3 regions of the Delftia sp. UME58 genome follow, and region 2 is predicted to be linked to each of the others. Evidence: predicted binding sites of a transcription regulator. Region 2 holds the regulator's gene; each other region holds the start of a gene.
What was found. Region 2 encodes LexA, which represses DNA repair genes until DNA is damaged. Its sites were predicted from a motif close to ACTGTATNNNNATACAGT; they were not measured.
Positions count from the first base shown of each region.

Region 1: the regulator LexA is predicted to act here: its motif matches at 4,870-4,887, upstream of A9976_RS23655 (PA0069 family radical SAM protein).
Region 3: the regulator LexA is predicted to act here: its motif matches at 5,193-5,210, upstream of A9976_RS22820 (DNA topoisomerase IV subunit B).

Region 1 covers NZ_LZZV01000096.1:127,431-133,788, forward strand. Annotated here, with positions in the region: gene A9976_RS23625 (cytochrome ubiquinol oxidase subunit I) at 1-658, shown strand, start outside; gene cydB (cytochrome d ubiquinol oxidase subunit II) at 677-1,828, shown strand; gene cydX (cytochrome bd-I oxidase subunit CydX) at 1,878-2,003, shown strand; gene A9976_RS23640 (GbsR/MarR family transcriptional regulator) at 2,211-2,807, opposite strand; gene A9976_RS23645 (acyltransferase) at 2,969-4,126, shown strand; gene rnk (nucleoside diphosphate kinase regulator) at 4,195-4,599, opposite strand; gene A9976_RS23655 (PA0069 family radical SAM protein) at 4,894-6,033, shown strand; gene A9976_RS23660 (LysR family transcriptional regulator) at 6,071-6,358, opposite strand, start outside.
Region 2 covers NZ_LZZV01000013.1:98,178-104,535, reverse strand. Annotated here, with positions in the region: gene A9976_RS03975 (Trm112 family protein) at 36-218, shown strand; gene kdsB (3-deoxy-manno-octulosonate cytidylyltransferase) at 286-1,083, shown strand; gene adk (adenylate kinase) at 1,346-2,002, shown strand; gene A9976_RS03960 (asparaginase) at 2,095-3,090, opposite strand; gene lexA (transcriptional repressor LexA) at 3,189-3,863, shown strand; gene A9976_RS03950 (hypothetical protein) at 4,026-4,448, shown strand; partial or broken gene A9976_RS03945 (sigma factor) at 4,587-4,745, shown strand; gene A9976_RS03940 (ATP-binding protein) at 4,908-5,465, opposite strand; gene crcB (fluoride efflux transporter CrcB) at 5,644-6,030, opposite strand; fluoride riboswitch at 6,112-6,175, opposite strand; gene A9976_RS03930 (hypothetical protein) at 6,286-6,358, shown strand, end outside.
Region 3 covers NZ_LZZV01000090.1:58,700-65,057, reverse strand. Annotated here, with positions in the region: gene A9976_RS22855 (cupin domain-containing protein) at 1-78, shown strand, start outside; gene A9976_RS22850 (hypothetical protein) at 466-750, shown strand; gene bamC (outer membrane protein assembly factor BamC) at 934-2,046, opposite strand; gene dapA (4-hydroxy-tetrahydrodipicolinate synthase) at 2,094-2,990, opposite strand; gene A9976_RS22835 (bifunctional 2-polyprenyl-6-hydroxyphenol methylase/3-demethylubiquinol 3-O-methyltransferase UbiG) at 3,066-3,635, opposite strand; gene A9976_RS22830 (hypothetical protein) at 3,707-3,856, opposite strand; gene A9976_RS22825 (MFS transporter) at 3,858-5,063, opposite strand; gene A9976_RS22820 (DNA topoisomerase IV subunit B) at 5,244-6,358, shown strand, end outside.

The sequences.
Region 1 (6,358 bases), on a different contig from region 2:
CCTGGTCCAGCGTACCGAGCAGTACATCCGCAACGGCATCGAGGCCTATGGCGCACTGGAGGCCATCCGCGCCGCCGGCCCCACGGGCCAGGTGCCGGCCGAGGCCAAGGCCGTCTTCGAGGACAAGGGCGGGCAACTGGGCTACGCGCTGCTGCTCAAGCGCTACCTGGACGACCCGCGCCAGGCCACGGACGCGCAGATCGCCCAGGCCGCGTGGGACACCGTGCCGGCCGTGGGGCCGCTGTTCTGGGCCTTCCGCATCATGGTGGGGCTGGGCATGTTCTTCATCGCGCTCACGGCCGCCTTCTTCTGGCTGTCGGTACGGCGCAAGCTGGATGCCCATCCGTGGATGCTCAAGCTGGCCGTGATCGCCATTCCCCTGCCCTGGATCGCGGCCGAATGCGGCTGGATCGTGGCCGAGGTGGGCCGCCAGCCCTGGATCATCGAAGGCGTGCTGCCCACGGCGCTGGCCGTGTCCAACCTGGGCGCGGGCACGCTGCTGCTGACGATTGCCGGCTTCATCGCCATCTACTCCGTGCTCTTCGTCATCGAGATGAAGCTCATGGTGAAGGCCATCCGCAAGGGACCGCAGGAGGAAAGTGCGCCGCACCTGACCACCTACTTCCCGTTGATGCAAAAACTCGCCCGCGGGCAATGACCAGGGGAGATTGAGACCATGATTCTTCACGAACTGATCAGCTACGACATCCTGCGTCTGCTGTGGTGGGGCCTGCTGGGCGTGCTGCTCATCGCCTTCGCCGTCACCGACGGGTTCGACCTGGGCGCGGCCGCGCTGCTGCCCCTGGCCGCCAGGACCGATGTGGAGCGCCGCGTCGTCATCAATGCCCTGGGCCCGGTCTGGGAAGGCAACCAGGTCTGGCTCATCCTGGGCGGCGGTGCCATCTTCGCGGCCTGGCCACAGCTGTATGCCGTCTCGTTCTCGGGCTTTTACCTGGCCATGTTCGCGGCCCTGGTGGCGCTGATCCTGCGCCCCGTGGCCTTCAAGTTCCGCAGCAAGCGGGAGGAGCCGGCCTGGCGCGCGCGCTGGGATGCCGTGCTGTGCATGGCCGGCGTGGTGCCCGCGCTGATCTTCGGCGTGGCCCTGGGCAATGTGCTGCAGGGCGTGCCCTTCCGCCTGGCACCCGACATGCGCATCTACTACGAGGGCACGTTCTTCGGCCTGCTCAACCCGTTTGCGCTGCTCGCCGGCCTGGTGTCGCTGTGCATGCTGCTCATGCATGGTGCGTCCTGGCTGGTGTTCAAGACCGAGGGCGATGTGGCCGCGCGCGCGCGCCGCTTCGGCATGGTGGCTGCCGTCGCCACCACGGTGCTGTTCGCGGCGGCCGGCGTATGGCTGGCCGCGCTCAATGGCTACCGCATCACCAGCGAGATCAACACCACCGGCCCGTCCAACCCTCTGTTCAAGACGGCTGCGCTGCAGGCGGGCGCCTGGTTCGCCAACTACCAGGCCCGGCCCGTGCTCTGGGCCGTGCCGGCCATCGGCCTGCTGATGCCGCTGCTGGCGGCGCTGGGCCTGTGGCTGCGCCGCGAGTGGCTGGCCCTGCTGTCCAGCGGCCTGGGCATTGCGGGCATCATCGCCAGCGTGGGGGCGTCCATGTTCCCGTTCATCCTGCCCTCGTCGCTGAACCCGCAGCACAGCCTCACGGTCTGGGACTCTTCGTCCAGCCATGTGACGCTGTTCATCATGCTGGTGTGCGCGCTGATCTTCGTGCCCCTCATCGTGGCCTACACCAGCTGGGTCTACAGCGTGCTGCGCGGCAAGGTCGACCCGATGGCCATCATCGAGGGCCGTGGCCACTCGTACTGATCCACCGAATCAAGAAACGACAGTCAACGTCAAGAAAGGACACAACACCATGTGGTACTTCGCCTGGTTGCTCGGCCTGCCGCTGGCGGCCGCCTTCGCGGTGCTCAACGCGATGTGGTACGAACTGATGGATGACGAGGCCACGCGCCGCGAACTCCTGGCCCGGGAGAAATGAGGCTCCCCCTGAGCCGCTGCGCGGCTTCCCCCTCTCTACCCGCTTCGCGGGGGAGGGGGACGACGCCCTCGCCGCGAGGCGGCTCTTGCTCGGCGTCTCTGAGTTTGGGTCGCGCCGGTTTTAGCGCTCTTGTTGCCAATGAAGCATTGCTGAAAACACGATGAGCTCCCGAGGGGAGCTTATTTTTTGTACGCAGCGTTGCCGTGTTCAATCGTCGGTGTCATCCGCCTTGGCGCGGCCCTTGCCGCCCGTGATGCGGTCCTTCAGATCCAGCAGCCGCGTCACGGCCGTGCCCATGCCCATGAGCTGCATGGCGGTCTCGGGCGACAGGCGCTGCACGTCGTCGAACCAGTTCATCAGCCGGTCGATCAGCTCGTACATGTCGCGCATGCGCTGCTGGGCGTAGCGTTCCTCTTCGGTGGTGACTTCCTCCAGCATGGCGGCGCGCAGCATGGACTGGGTGGGCTCGATCTCGCGGCGGCGGCGTTCCTCGGCCAGGCGGCGGAAGATTTCCCAGACATCCTGCGGCGCCTCGAAATACTCGCGCCGGTCGCCGGGCTGGTGGCGCAATTGCACCAGGCGCCAGGCCTGCAATTCCTTGAGCCCCATGCTCACGTTGGAGCGCGAGAACTCCAGCGTCTCGGCGATCTGGTCGGCATTGAGCGGCTCGGGCGAAAGAAACAGCAGTGCGTAGATCTGGCCTACCGTGCGGTTGATGCCCCAGCGGCTGCCCATCTCGCCGAAGTGCGAGACGAACTGCCGGTTCAACGCCGGAAGAGGTTTGGATTGCGTCATGGCATGCATTGTGCCTGCGCGTGCGCGGCACGCTCCGGGCGGCTTGGGAAGCGATGTGTCAGCTTTCTGCAAGTCGCGTCCAAAAGGCGCACAATGGCGCCTTTGCGGGCTTGCGGCCAGGCGGCCCGGGCCCTGCGCCTTCCCGCCCCGTACCGACTACAGATTGCCCCATGTCCCACGCTAGCCGCAGTGCGCTGATCGACTGCACCAAGGGCCTGGCCTGTGCCGCCATCATCTGGCACCACCTGGCCTTCTACGGCCCCATGTCCGATATCGCCCATCCGGCCGCGCCGGACCTCATCGACTGGCTCTATGAATATGCGCGCATGGCCGTGCAGATCTTCCTGGTGCTGGGCGGCTACCTGGCGGCAGCCAGCATGGCGCCGCAAGGCCACGGCCAGCACAGCGATCCGTGGTCGCGCATCGGGCGCCGCTTCGTGCGTCTGGTCGTGCCCTATGCGGTGGCGCTGGTCGTGGCCATCGTGGTCTCGGCCGCCGTGCGGCCCTGGTTCGACCATGCCTCGGTGTCGGGCGAGCCCGATCTCTGGCAACTGGTGGCGCATGCGCTGCTGCTGCAGAACATCGTGGGCGAGGAGTCGCTGTCCGCGGGCGTCTGGTATGTGTCCATCGACTTCCAGCTGTTTGCGCTGACTGCGCTGCTGCTGGCCGGCACGCGCTGGGGCGGTGCCTTGCTGCGCCGCCGCTTTGGCGGCGACGCCCTGTCACGCTGCTGGCCCTGGGCGCTGAGCGTGGCGCAGGCGCTGGTGGTGATCGGCGTGACCGCTTCGCTGCTGGGCTTCAATCTGGATGCGCAATGGGACGTGTGGGCGCCGTACTTCTTTGGCGCCTACGGCCTGGGCATGCTGGCCTACTGGGCCGCGCATGCGGACAAGTCCTCGACGGCCTGGAGCTGGTCCCTGCTGATCGTGGCCCTGGTCGTGGCGGCACTGGCACTGGAGTGGCGCGACCGCATCGCGCTGGCCGGTGCCACGGCGCTGGCCCTGGTCGTGGCCATGCGCAGCCCTGCATTCGCCCAGGCGCAAGGCTGGGCGCCGCTGCGCCGGCTGGGCAAGATTTCCTACTCGGTGTTTCTCGTGCACTTCTCGGTCTGCCTGCTGGTCAATGCCGTGGAAAGCCATTTCTGGCCACAGTCCGTTCCCGCCGCCCTGCTGGGCATGTGCACGGCCTTTGCGCTGTCGATTGCGGCCGGCCATCTGCTGTACGAGCGCGTGGAACGCCACGTTCCCAGCTGGCACATGGCGCTGCGCTGGCAGGCCGGCCTGGTGGGCACAGGCCTGATCGCGGCGTTTGTGGCGGGCCTGCGCTAAGGTGCGTTACTCCACAAACAACAAAGGCAGCCGGTTGGCTGCCTTTTTCGCATCAAGCCGGTCGGCGTTCAGCGGTGCAGCTCGCCCGCGCTTTCCGGCTGGAAATCGATGGCATCCACACGCACGGTGACCTGGCCGGAAGGACCCGGCATGCGCGACTGGTCGCCCACGCTCAGGCCCAGCAGGGCAATGCCCACGGGAGCGAAGACCGATACCTTGTCGGAGCTGCCATCCATCTCCTTGGGATAGACCAGGGTCAGCGTACTGGTCTTGCCCGACTCCAGCAGCGTGAAGCGCACGGTGGAGTTCATGGTCACCACGTTGGGCGGCATTTCCTTGGGCTCGAGCACGTCGGCCCGGTCCAGCTCGGCCTCGAGCGCGTCGCGGCCGGGGAATGCGGGCTGCTTGTCCAGCAGGGCCTCGATGCGCTCCAGGTCCAGGGACGAAATAATGATGTGGGGCTTGCGCTCCATGGTGTTGGCTCCCTTGTGTGCTTGCGCCGTGGCTGCAGTGAAGGGCAGCGGCGCCCAAACGGACAAAAGCCCGGGCAACGCGGTTGTCCGGGCCAAGGCATCTTCAGAAAAGAGAAAAGCACCAAGTTGGTGCGATAAGGCCATTGTGCAGGCCCGTGTGCGTTCTGCCAAGCGAACCCGCACGGCGCGGTGCGGATTGATGCGGGTACTTGCCAATCTGGAAAAACCCATTTCGCAACGGCAGGCATGCCGGGAGCGCTTGTTGTTTATGCTGTATTTATATACAGTTAATTCATGCCTCTCAGTCCTTCCACGCCCCGCCATACGGCCCAGGTGCCCCTGCACGCCCTCAAGGGCCGGGGCGCAGCCAGCCAACTGGCGCACCGCTTCACCACCGACCCGCGCGAGGCCTTCGATGACGGCTGGGGCAGCCTTGAGGCGCCGGCCGAAGGCGAGGAAGCCGCCCCCCTGCGCACCGAACTGCGCTGGGAGCAGGCTCGCTCGGCGCTGAGCCGCCACCAGTCGCCCGACCTGCCGTTTCACATGGGGCTCAATCCCTATCGGGGCTGCGAGCATGGCTGCATCTATTGCTATGCCCGGCCCACGCACAGCTACCTGGGCTGGTCGCCGGGGCTGGACTTCGAGACCCGGCTCATCGCCAAGCAGAACCTGCCCGAGCTGCTGCGCGCCGAGCTGTCGCGCGCCAGCCATGTGGCCGCGCCCGTGATGCTGGGCTCGGTCACCGACTGCTACCAGCCCGTGGAGCGCGAGCTGGGGCTGACGCGCCGCCTGATCGAGGTGCTGGCCGAGGCGCGCCACCCGTTTTCCATCGTCACCAAGGGCAGCGGGGTGGAGCGTGACCTGGACCTGCTGGCCCCGCTGGCGCGCCAGGGCCTGGCCTCGGTGCATATCACGCTGACCACGCTGGACGCAGACCTGGCACGCCACCTGGAGCCGCGCGCCGCCGCGCCGCACCGCCGGCTGCGCAGCATCCGCGCGCTGACCGAGGCGGGCGTGCCCGTGGGCGTGAGCCTGGCACCGCAGATTCCCTTCATCAACGAAGACCTGGAGAAGGTGCTGGAGGCGGCCGCCGACGCAGGCGCGCGCCACGCCTTCTACGCCGTGCTGCGCCTGCCCTGGGAAGTGGCGCCGCTGTTCGAGCAATGGCTGCAGGTGCACTACCCCGACCGCGCCCGCCGCGTGATGGAGCGCGTGCGCGACCTGCACGGCATCCAGGGCGAGCAGCGCGAGGCCGGCCGCGTCTACAACGCCGAGTTCGGCCAGCGCATGAAGGGCACGGGCCACTGGGCCGAGCTGCTGCGCCAGCGCTTCGCCCTGGCCTGCCGTCGGCATGGATTCAACCGCGAGCCTCTGCGGCTCGATTGCAGCCTCTACCACCCGTCGCTTTTGCTGCCGCAGCGCAGCCTGTTCTGAGAGCCTGCGTGCCAGGCACAGGTCAGGGCATGGTCCGCTAGCGGGAATCGATCAGCTCGGACAAGGCGGCTGCCAGCGGGGAGCGCACCGACGAGCGCAGCCACACCATGCCCACTTCGCGGGACGGGCTCGGAGGGGGCAGCGGCCATCGGCGCGTCCTGGCATCCGGCGGTCCCAGCACGGGCCAGTCCGGCAGGATGGAGACACCGAAGCCTTCCGCAACCAGCTGTGCGATCTGCTCGATGCCGTCCAGCTCGAAGCGGACCTTCGGCTTGATGCCGTGGCCCCGCAGGTATTCATCCGCCATTTTTCCCGCCACCACCTT
Region 2 (6,358 bases):
GGCCCGCCCTCCCCCTCCAAAACACAGGATCCGCCATGGACGCCAAACTTCTCGAACTGCTGGTCTGCCCCGTCACCAAAGGCCCGCTGCGCTTTGACCGCGAGCACCAGGAACTGGTCTCGCGCAGCGCCCGCCTGGCCTACCCCGTGCGCGACGGCATCCCGGTGCTGCTGGAGGCCGAAGCCCGCACGCTGGACGACGACGAGCTCGAGGACTGATCGCGCCGCAAGGCCCGATTTCCGACGCCGCCCGCGCCCGCACTTTCGACCACCTCCGCAACGCACCATGTCCAACGCGCCCTTCACGGTTCTGATTCCTGCCCGCCTTGCCTCCAGCCGCCTGCCGGGCAAGCCCCTTGCAGACATTGCAGGCCTTCCCATGGTCGTGCGCGTGGCACAGCGCGCCGGCCTCAGCGGCGCCACGCGCTGCGTGGTCGCGGCCGATGACGAAAGCATCGTCGCCGCCTGCGCCGCGCACGGCGTTGCGGCCGTGCTCACCCGCAACGACCACGCCAGCGGCAGCGACCGCCTGGCCGAGGCCTGCGAACTGCTGGGCCTGGATGGCGACGACATCGTCGTCAACGTCCAGGGCGACGAACCGTTGATCGCTCCCGACCTCATCGATGCCGTGGCCGCCCTGCTGCCGCAGCGGCCCTCGGCCAGCATGGGCACAGCTGCACATGCCATCGACAGCCTGGCCGACTTCACCAACCCGAACGTGGTCAAGGTCGTCTGCGATGCCCAGGGCATGGCCCACTATTTCAGCCGCGCCCCCATCCCCTTTGCGCGTGAACATGCAGGCCAGGCATGGTGGGAGGCGGCATCTGCAGCGGCATCGGCAGCGCCGGGCCACCCCGGCTTCGCACCACTGCGCCACATCGGCATCTACAGCTACCGTGCCGGTTTCCTGCGCAGCTTCCCGCAGCTTTCTCCCGCCCCCACCGAGGTGCTGGAGGCGCTGGAGCAGTTGCGTGCGCTGTGGCACGGCCACCGCATCGCCGTCCACCTCACGCCCCATGCACCAGGCCCCGGCGTGGACACCCCCGAAGACCTGGAACGGGTGCGCGCCCGGTTGTCCGCCTGAATCCGATCCCGCGCACGCTGACAGATGCGCCAATGGCGATGCCCGGCATCGCCATTCACAACACAACGGCACATGCGGTTTTGTCGGACAGCAAAACGCAGTTTTTGGAGATTGCACAGGCGACAGTTTTGCCCTCTGCGTGTAAGCCAGTGTTAGCCCTGTGCGTGCTATCCTTGCCCGCGACAAAAATATGACGCATGGACTGTCCGCCCCGGTGGGCCGATCCGGCAGACAAGAATTTCTACTCTCCTCAAGGACTTCCATGAAACTGATTTTGTTGGGCGCACCCGGCGCCGGCAAAGGCACGCAAGCCGCTTTCATCTGCCAGAAGTACGGCATCCCCCAGATTTCCACCGGTGACATGCTGCGTGCCGCCGTCAAGGCCGGAACGCCCCTGGGCCAGCAGGCCAAGGCCGTGATGGACGCCGGCCAACTGGTCAGCGACGACCTGATCATCAATCTGGTCAAGGAACGCATCGCCCAGGCCGACTGCGCCAACGGCTTCCTGTTTGATGGATTCCCCCGCACCATTCCCCAGGCCGACGCCATGAAGGCCGCTGGCGTGAAGCTGGACTATGTGCTCGAGATCGACGTGCCCTTCGACGCCATCATCGAACGCATGAGCGGCCGCCGCTCCCACCCCGCCTCGGGCCGCACCTACCACGTCAAGTTCAACCCGCCCAAGGTCGAAGGCCAGGACGACGTGACCGGCGAGCCGCTGGTGCAGCGCGAAGACGACAAGGAAGAAACCGTCAAGAAGCGCCTGGACGTCTACAGCAGCCAGACCCGCCCCCTGGTGGACTACTACCGCGCATGGGCCGAAAAGGAAGCCGCAGCGGCACCCAAGTACCGCGCCATCAGCGGCCTGGGCTCGGTCGAGGACATCACCCAACGCGCACTGGCTGCACTGGCTGAGTGAGGCAGGCCATGTGCCGCAACGAAAAAAGCACCCGCCGGGTGCTTTTTTGTTGACCGCCAGCAACTGAAGAAATGCCGGCGGCGCCGCCCGGCTCAGTCGCGCGGCTGCGCGGCCAGCGCCAGCATCATCGCAATCCGGGCTTTTGCCACGGGCAGCTGCGCCAGATCGGCCTCTGCCGGGTTGGCCCCAAGGCCGGAGGCCACGGGCAGGCCTTCGGCACAGCGCGTGCCCCGCCAGATCCAGACGCCCTTGCCGCGGGCGCGCTGCAGGGCCGCTTCCATGCCTTCGTGAACCGTCGCGTTGCCCGTGCCAGCCACGACGATGCCACGCACGCCTGCCGCCACCAGCGCATCCACGCCGCTGGCACGCGCCAAGGCGCCACTGAACACCACCTCGACCCAGGGCAGTTCATCCAGCGCCAGCAGATCCGATGACATGGACGCAGGCACCACGGCCAGCGCGGACAGCGCCGGCGCGGAGGGGGAGGACGGCGCATCGGGCACCAGCCAGCGCACACGCCCTTCCTCCACCAACGCCTGCGGCCCGCCTTCCACGGAGCGCATTGCCTGCAGCCGGTAGGGGTGGACCTTCTGCACCTGGGCTGCCGCATGCACCTCGCCGCCCGCCACAACCCATACACCGCTGCGCCCGCCGCTGGCAGCCACGGTCACGGCATCGCGCAGATTCTGCGGCCCGTCGGCCAACAGGGCCGTGGCCGGGCGCATGGCGCAGGTCAGCACAATGGGCTTGGTGGCCGGCAACAGGCTGTGCAGCAGCCAGGCTGTCTCTTCCAGCGTGTCCGTTCCATGCGTAATCACCACGGCGCGCGTGTCCGCATCCTCCAGCGCCTGCACGCAAGCGTGCAGCAACGCGCGCCACACGGGCCAGTCCATATCCTTGCTGTCCACCTGCGCGATCTGCTGCGTCTGCACGGGGCCCAGCGCCTGCTGCTCCAGGTCCGGTACAGCATCCAGCAGCGACTGCACCGTGATCTGCCCGGCCTTGTACCCGACTCCCTGCGACTGCGAATCCGCCCGGCCGGCGATGGTCCCGCCCGTGCCCAGAATCACCAACTTTGACTGCCCCACTTGCACCTCTTGGAAAACTGGTTAAAAATACAGATACTGTATAAATCATCAGATGACCTGCCAGCCCGCCATCTGCTCTCAAGGACCGGACGCACGCCATGCTCGACCATCCCAAGCTCACCGCCCGCCAGCAACAGATCCTGGACCTGATCCAGGCCGCCATCTCCCGCACGGGCGCGCCCCCCACACGCGCGGAAATCGCCAACACGCTGGGCTTCAAGTCCGCCAACGCTGCAGAGGAACACCTGCAAGCCCTGGCCCGCAAAGGCGTGATCGAACTGGTCAGCGGCACCTCGCGCGGCATTCGCCTGCGTACCGACACAGTGCGCAACATCAATGCCGCGCGCGGAACCAGCTTCGGACTGCCGCTGTCGGCCCTGGCACCGCTGATGCTGCCCCTGGTGGGCCGCGTTGCGGCGGGCTCACCCATTCTCGCCCAGGAACATATCGACCAAACCTATTCCGTCGAGCCCAGCCTGTTCCAGATCCGCCCCGACTATCTGCTGCGTGTGCGTGGCATGTCCATGCGCGACGCGGGCATCATGGACGGCGACCTGCTGGCCGTGCAGTCTGCGCACGAAGCACGCAACGGCCAGATCGTCGTGGCGCGCCTGGGCGATGAAGTCACCGTCAAGCGCCTGCGCCGCACCACGCAGGGCGTGGAACTTCTGCCGGAAAACCCCGATTACCCGGTGATCCGCGTCGCCCCCGAAGAGGCCTTTGCCATTGAAGGCCTGGCCGTGGGGCTGATCCGCAACAGCATGTCCATGTAAGCCGGACGGGCAGCCCTGCACGGGTTGCCACCCCCTATTTCATGCACCGTCCAGGTGGTAGGCGCGAAGCCTTGCAGCTTCGCCCTGGGCGGAGCTTTGCCCGAAAACCGCAATCCTGCCTGTGTCCATGCCTCTTTGAAACACGCCAACAGGAGTCGTCACATGGGATTCGCTCTGCCAACACTGTCCTCTCTTTCCTTCCTGCGCCTGGCACATGGCATCCGCCTGACTGCGACCGCCATGGAGTCGGCCATGCCTCTTGCACAAGCCCCTGCGGGCCAGCCAACACCTGCCACAGCACCCGAGCCCGCCAACGTGATCTCTTTCAGCAAGGCACGCCGGCGCAGCCAGCAGCGCCGCGGCAAGGCTGCACGCGCTGCAGACCCTGGAGATGCCCAGCTGATCCTGCCCTTGCTGCCGACGCAGCCCGCCCTGCAAGCCGCACCTGAGCAGTCTTCAGGCCTGCGCATCATTCAGCGGTCGCCACAGGAACAGCCTGAATGCCTGTTCATCTCCGGGCGAATGGCCGATGTCTGCGCTGCGCTGGAGCGCCTGGAGGCGCATGGCGGAGCCGCAGCCAACTGAGGCCCGATGCAAGGTGTGCGACACACCTTGCACGACACAAACATGGGCGGCGCGGACCACGCGCCGCACGAGGAATCGGCCTGTGCGAAGCTGGCGCAGGCTTGCGGCCACCACCACCCTGTAGCGCACGTGCAACAAATGGATGCCCTCTGTCTGCTGCGCAAACACCTGGGCAACCGTGACGATGCCGCCGACCTGGCCCATGACACCTTTGTGCGCCTGCCGCGCTCGCCCCTGCCGAAGCAAGACATCCGCGAACCCAGGCGCTATCTGGCCACCATCGCCCGGGGCTTGGTCGTCACCTGGTCCTGGCATAGCCGCATGGGCGAGAGACATCTGGAAAGCAACGACCGCCGCGCCTTGCATGAGGCCGCCGCCTGGCACGTGAAACTGCGTGGCGCCTTTGCCACAGCGGCCCTGCGACAGGACTGGCAGAAGTGTCTCGTCCAGACCGGCGCTTCAGGCGGGCGCATACGGGTGATGCACCACGTCGAAGCCCTCCTCGTCGGAGGGCGCGACAAAGTAGCTCGTGATCAGGTCGAACTGCTCATCGCTGGCCTGAAACGGATGCTCGCCTGCCGCATTGCGCGCCCGCAGGCGCTGCCTGCAGACCTCGTCAGGCACATCCAGGAAATGCAGGCGGTGCGAGGCGCCCACTTTCTCGAACACGCTGCGCGCCCAGCCCCGCCCCTCCAGGGTATTGGCCGGAAAGTCCAGCACCACCGACACGCCAGTGCTCAACAGCGCCTGCACATGTGCGCCCATCAACCCCTTGAGCCGCGCGCTGCAACGCACGTAATCGGCCACCGACTGCATCTCGCCGGGGTACAGGCCGGCCAGCCAGGAATCCTCGCTGACCAGCACCGTTCCGGGCCCGGACGCCAATTGCCGCGCCAGCGTTGACTTGCCCGATCCGATCTTGCCGCAGACCATGTGCAGCGTGGCAAGCCGCGCGTTGGCGACAGTGGCATCGGCATGTTTTGCACAACGGGGCCGGGACTGTTCGGAAACCTGCATATCCATCTCCTGAAAGGCATGAGAAAACCCCGGAGGCGGAATGAAAAAACCCGCCTCGTCTGGGCGGGTTGCATGGCGTTGAAGGCCGCTGGCTAACCCACCATCCAATGGATGGTGCGAATAATCTGCGTTGCGTTCATACGGGCCATGGCGCACAGCATAGCGCAATCACAGTGCCTCAATGGGCCACCATGCGCACCAGCCCCAACCCCGCAAACAGCGCGGCCACGCCCAGTACCAGCGAGCCCAGCGCATACAGCACGGAGGCCAGCCAATCGCCACGCTCATACAGCATGCCGACCTCCAGCGCGTACGTCGAAAACGTGGTGAAGCCACCCAGAATGCCCGTGGTGATGAACAGCCGCGCACTCTGCGGCAGCGATGTCTTGAGCGCAAACCACTCCACCACCACCCCCATCATGAAGGCACCCAGCACATTGATCGCCAACGTACCCAGCGGATACGCACTGCCCACCAGCCGCAGCGCGAGCAAGTTCGTGCCATGCCTGAGCGCAGACCCCAGACCACCTCCAACGAACACCAGAATGAATCCGTAGAACCCCATGACCGTCCTTTCATCGAATAACCGGGACGGGCGTGCCGGGCAGGATCAAGACATGGCCCCGCCACCGGCAGGACACATCCCACCAAGGCAGGAGCCATCAGCCCTTTGCAAGGCGGTTTCGGGAAGCTCCATTCCCATCGTGCAGCGAGTGCTGGCCGCCGGGGCGAGTTTACTCTGGACCTGTCAAGCGGCAGAGGTGTGAGATTGCTCCGCAGATGCCGGCCATTCCCAAAGGACCAGCGGCACAATGCAACAATGAAATTCATCGCGCTCCTGATCATTGCAGCGGCTTTGCTGTACGGCACAGCAAGGCTTTCCAACATTCACA
Region 3 (6,358 bases), on a different contig from region 2:
AAGGCCAGCGATGACGCGCTGGAGCTGCTGTCCTCCTGGTTCGATGCCGGCTGGGTGCGAGGCGGGCCGCTGTCCTGAACCGGGTAGACGCTGTGGCGCAGTCATGCTAAGTTCGGGCATTCACCGTTGACAGCGTTCTGCTGATTCATGGCGGACTCCGATAGATTTGTAAAGAATTGTCTTGGGTCCGTCAGTAAATTGACAGCAACCTGGTTTTGTTACACAGTGGACGCCAAGGCAGTTTCTTGCTGCCCCATTCGGACTTGGCAAGAGGATTTGTGCGGAATTGTTCAGGGGTTGTCAGTTTCAGTCAGCCTCGGGAAAACCTCCCTATAATCCGCTCCAAGTCGAATGAATGTGTTTGACGTGGCCTGGCCGCCGCGTACCGGTTGCCCGCATCCGGTGGCGCAAGTGGCGGGGCCCCTCCTGTGTACTGTCTTCTTACCTACTCTCTAGGAAACTGTGATGAAGAACTCTCTGATCCTGGCTACCGTGATCGCTGCTGCAGCTCTGGCCGCTTGCGGCAAGAAGGAAGAGGCTCCGGCCCCCGCTCCCGCACCCGCCGTTGAAGCTCCCGCACCGGCCGCTCCCGCGCCCGCAGAAGCTCCTGCTGCTCCCGCCGCCGACGCTGCTGCTCCCGCAGCCCCTGCCGCCGACGCTGCAGCACCTGCTCCCGCTGCTGACGCTGCCGCTGCAGACGCCGCCAAGGCTGCTGCCGACGCTGCCGCCAAGGAAGCCACCAAGCAGTAATTCGGCCCTCGCCGATGGAAGAGGTTTCGGCCTCTGCCGCGAAAGAACCGCATCCTTCGGGCTGCGGTTTTTTTTCGTCTTCGCCTTGCTTTTGTCCTGCAAAAAAGCCACCGGCAAGTGACTGCGCGGTGGCTGCAAGCCAAGGGCGGACGCTGCCGCCCCAAGGTCTGAAAAGAGGCTCGCTTACTTCATGTCGTCGGTGATGACGCGCACGATGCGCTGGGCATTGGCCGATGTCTCGGGCTGGCCCTGGGTGTTGAGCACGGTGACGGTGGACTTGTCGCCTTCGCTGCGCACCTGGATCTGGTACTTGACCGGCGCGGCTGCATCGGGCGAGCGGCTGAACAGCTTGCTGAAGAAGCCCTTGGGCTCGACCTTGGCGTCAGGCGCGACATAGCGCACGAAGTAGATGCCGCGGCTGCGGTCACGGTCCTCGACGGTGAAGCCCGTGCGGTCCAGGGCCACGCCGACACGGCGCCATGCGCGGTCAAAGCCTTCGTCGATCTGCAGTACGGGCTGTCCGTTGGCGGTTTCCATGCGCACGCTGCCGGTGGCGGCTGCCGTGGTGGTGTTGGCCTTGGCCACGGCATCGGCCTGTTCCTGGCTCACGCCGAGCTTGACCATCAGGCGGCGCAGGAATTCGGTCTCCAGTTCCGGGTCGGAGGGGCGCGGCTGCCAGATGGTCTGGTCCTTCTGTGCGCTGGTGTAGACCTCCTGCATGCCGCGGTGCGTGATGTAAACCTCGGTGGAGCCGTCGGCCGAGCGCTCCAGGCGTGTGCGGAAGCGGTCGCGCTCGCTGGTGGAGTACAGGCCGTCGAAGACCTTGCCCAGCGTCTTGCGGATCACGTCCTGCGGGATCTTGGCGCGGTTCTCGGCCCAGTCGGTCTCGATGATGCCGAGCTGGCGGTCTTCGGTGGTGAAGATGAAGCCGTTTTCCAGCCAGAAGTCGCGCACGGGCTCCCACAGCTGGTCGGCCGGGCGCTTGATCACCAGCCAGCGCTGTTCGCCGTTGCGCTCGATGCGCACATCGCCCATTGCAACGGTGGCCGTGCGGCCTTCGCTGGGCTTTTGCGCCTTGGAGTTGGCTTCCATGGCTGCGGCGGAGACCACGCCGCCGGGCACGGCATAGCGGGAATCCGTGGACAGCTGGGTCAGGTCCGGCGGGACTTCCAGGGTGGGCGCCTGTTGCTTGCCGGCGCTCTTGTAGTCGATCTTGCTCTCTTGGAACGTGGTCGTGCAGGCTGTCAGGCCGATGGCCAGGCTCAGCAGGCTCAGACGTGCAATGGGCTGTTTCACGCGAATATCCTTGGTGCGTTCGGTCGGTGGCGGTGGGGCGGGGCGCCTCACAGCAGGCCAGCGGAGCCCAGGGCGGCTTCCACGGTGGCTTCCAGGTTCTTGCTCAGGGGTGTCATCGGCAGGCGCATGGCCGGGCCGCACAGGCCCAGGCGCGCTGCGGCCCACTTGACGGGAATGGGGTTGGCCTCGACGAAGAGGTTCTTGTGCACGGGCATCAGGCGCAGCTGGATGTCCATGGCGGTGCGCACATCGCCGGCCAGGGCCGCCTTGCACAGATCGCTCATCAGGCGCGGCGCCACGTTGGCCGTGACGCTGATGTTGCCATGGCCGCCACACAGCATCAGGGCCACAGCGGTCGGATCATCGCCGGAGTACACGCCGAAGTCCTTGGGCACTTCACGGATCAGCCATTGGGCGCGCTCGATGTTGCCCGTGGCTTCCTTGATGCCGATGATGGCGGGGATCTGCGCCAGGCGCAGCACGGTGTCGTGCTGCATGTCGGCCACGGAGCGGCCGGGCACGTTGTAGAGTACCACCGGCAGGTCGCCCACCGCTTCGGCAATCGCCTTGAAGTGCTGGTACTGGCCTTCCTGCGTGGGCTTGTTGTAGTAGGGCACGACCTGCAGCTGGCTGTCGGCACCGACCTTCTTGGCGTAGCGGGCCAGTTCGATGGCTTCGTGCGTGCTGTTGGCGCCGCAGCCGGCCATCACGGGCACGCGGCCTGCGGCCTGCTCGACGGACACGCGGATGATTTCGCAGTGCTCCTCCACGTTGACGGTGGGGGATTCACCTGTCGTTCCCACCACGCCGATGCAGTCCGTGCCTTCGGCCACATGCCAGTCGATGAGTTTTCGCAGCGCCGGGTAGTCAACACTACCGTCCTCGTGCATGGGCGTGATGAGGGCAACGATGCTGCCAGTGAGAGCGACGGAGGAGGATGTCATGTCCGCAAGAAAAAACGGGAAAGGATCATTCTAACGAGTGTCTGAGGCAGGCCCAAGGCGGGCGCCTGTAGGGATTCAGGCGATTGCGGAGCCTGACGCCTTCTGATGCGCCAGCATGGCCACGGGTTCCCGGCCTGTTGCGTCGGGGCGCAGCGCTGCAATGCGCTGGACCATGCGATCGGGCTCGCCCAGCTGGCCGTGCTCGTAGGCCACGATGTGCCAGCCCGCGCAGGCCTGCAGCAGCTCGCCGGGCGCCAGCAGGAAATCGGGGCGGGAAGGCTTGCCGAAGGCCTCGTTGCCCTGGGCAAAGGTTTCGTACAGCAGCACGCCGCCGGGGGCCACGCTGTCCAGCAGTGCCGGCCACAGCGGGCGCCACAGATAGTGGGTCACGACCACGGCGCCGAACTGCCGGCCGGGCAGGGGCCAGGGGCCGTTTTCGATGTCGGCGCACAGCAGCTCGCCCACGCCCTGCAGGCCGGCCAGGGCCTGGGCGTCGCGGTCCACGCCGGTGACCTCGTGGCCACGCGCATGGAACCAGCGCATGTGCCGGCCCGGGCCGCAGGCCACGTCAAGCACCGAGGCCTGGGGCGCCAGAAGGTGCGACCAGCGTTGGATCCAGGGCGAGGGCGGCGTGGCTGCGTGCATGTGCAATTTTGGAAATAAAGTGAAAGCGGCCGACATTGTGCCGCCAGGCCTTCGCCGCTGCCGCTTCCATTTCAGAAGCAGGCCCAGATCTGGTCTGCCATGCCCAGCATGAACTGCGGCTGCAGGTAGAGCATGAAGACCAGGCCCAGCACCATCAGCACGGCGGCCCACAGCGCCAGCCTGCGCAGGATGCGTGGGCGGGGCCTGGTGGATGTCGTCATGTCAGGCAACGGCCTGGGCCGCGCGCAACCGTGCCACCGGGGCTTCGCGTATGGGCAGGTTCAGCAGGCCGGCGGCCACGCCCAGGCCGATGGCCAGGTACCAGACCACCTGGTAGCTGCCCGTGTGGTCATAGAGATAGCCCCCCAGCCAGACGCCCAGGAAGCTGCCCACCTGGTGGCTGAAGAACACCATGCCGCTCAACATGGACAGATGCTGCACGCCGAAGATCTGGGCCACGGTGGCATTGGTCAGCGGCACGGTGGACAGCCACAGCAGGCCCATGGCGGCAGAGAAGATGTAGACCGACCAGGGCGTCAGCGGCGCCAGCAGGAAGAGCACGATCACCACCGAGCGCGTGAAGTAGATGGTGGACAGCAGGTAGCGCTTGGGCAGGCGCTGGCCCAGGTTGCCGGCCACGTAGGTGCCAATGATGTTGAACAGCCCCACCAGCGCCAGCGAGATGCTGGCCACCTGCGGCGCCAGGCCGTAGTCCTTGAGGTAGCTGGGCATGTGCACGCCGATGAACATTACCTGGAAGCCGCAGACGAAGTAGCCGGCCGTCAGCAGCACGAAGCTGGGCGTGCGCAGCGCTTCGGCGACGGCCTGGCCCGCGCTCTGGTCGCGCAGGGGACGGGCGTTGCCGGCCTGGAAGCCCGGCTCGCGCAGGCCGAAGGCCAGAGGAATGATCATCAGCGCGCACAGCGACAGCAGCAGCAGGGCGTTGGACCAGCCGAAGTTCGAGATCAGGCTGCCTTCCACGGGCACCATGAAGAACTGGCCGAAGGAGCCTGCCGCCGCCGTCACGCCCATGGCCCAGCTGCGCCGCGCCACGGGGATCTGGCGGCCCAGCACGCCGTAGATCACGGCATAGGTGGTGCCGGCCTGGGCTGCGCCGATCACCACGCCTGCCATCAGGGCGAACCAGGTTGTCGTAGGCGCCATGGCCATGCCGGCCAGGCCCAGCGCATACAGCAGCGCGCCGACGAGGAGCACGCGGAAGGCGCCGAAGCGGTCGGCCAGCATGCCGCCGAAGATGCCGAGCACGCCCCAGGACAGGTTCTGGATGGCGATGGCCAGCGCGAAGGACTCGCGCGTCCAGCCCATCTCCTGGGTGATGGGCTGCAGCCACAGGCCGAAGCCGTGGCGGATTCCCATGGACAGCGTCACGACTGCGCCCCCGCACAGCAGTATCTGCACCATGGACATGGGTTGGTTGTTTTTTTGCATGCGGCAAACTTTAGCGAAACTCCGGGTTTTGCGCTGCGTCGCCTGGGTCGCCCATGCGCCAGCACGGCCCTTGATGGCAGCGGCTTTACGGGGTGGTCACGGTCAATGACTGTGAATGTATCCAGCACTGAGCCGGGCCGCGCACTACAATCCGCCCCCATGGCAGTCAAACCATCTCCCACTTCCGCCAGCGAATACTCCGAAGGCTCGATACGCGTGCTCAAGGGCCTTGAGCCCGTCAAGCAGCGTCCCGGCATGTACACGCGCACCGACAACCCCCTGCACGTGCTGCAGGAGGTGATAGACAACGCGGCCGACGAGGCACTGGCCGGCTTCGGCAAGAAAATCCGCTTCACCCTGCATTCCGACGGCTCCTACAGCGTCGAAGACGATGGCCGGGGCATCCCCTTCGGCATGCATCCCGAGGAAAACGCGCCCGTGGTGGAGCTGGTCTTCACGCGCCTGCATGCGGGCGGCAAGTTCGACAAGGGCAAGGGCGGCGCCTACAGCTTCTCGGGCGGCCTGCACGGCGTGGGCGTCTCGGTCACGAATGCGCTGGCCACGCGCCTCGAGGCCTGCATCCACCGCGAGGGCAAGGTGGCCACCATCGCCTTCTCGGGCGGCGACGTTGTCGAGCCCCTGCAGTCGCGGCCGCTGGCCGCGGGCGAGCGCAAGCAGGGCACGACCGTGCGCGTGTGGCCCGATGCCCGCTATTTCGAATCGCCCCAGCTGCCCATGGGCGAGCTGATGCACCTGCTGCGCAGCAAGGCCGTGCTCATGCCCGGCGTCTCGGTGACCCTGGTCAACGAGAAGACGCGCGACACCCAGACCTGGCAGTTCAAGGGCGGCCTGCGCGACTACCTGCAGCAAAGCCTGCATGGCGAGGCCGTCATCCCCCTGTTCGAGGGCGAGGGCTTTGCCGACCGCCACCACGACAGCTTTGCCGAAGGCGAGGGCGCCGCCTGGTGCGTGGCCTTCACCGAGGACGGCGCACCGCTGCGCGAAAGCTATGTCAACCTGATCCCGACCACTGCCGGCGGCACGCACGACAGCGGGCTGCGCGACGGCCTGTTCCAGGCGGTCAAGGCCTTCATCGAGATGCACTCGCTGCTGCCCAAGGGCGTCAAGCTCATGCCGGACGACGTCTTTGCGCGCGCCAGCTATGTGCTCAACGCCAAGGTGCTGGACCCGCAGTTCCAGGGCCAGATCAAGGAGCGCCTGAACTCGCGCGATGCCGTGCGCCTGGTCAGCGGCTATGTGCGCCCCGCGCTGGA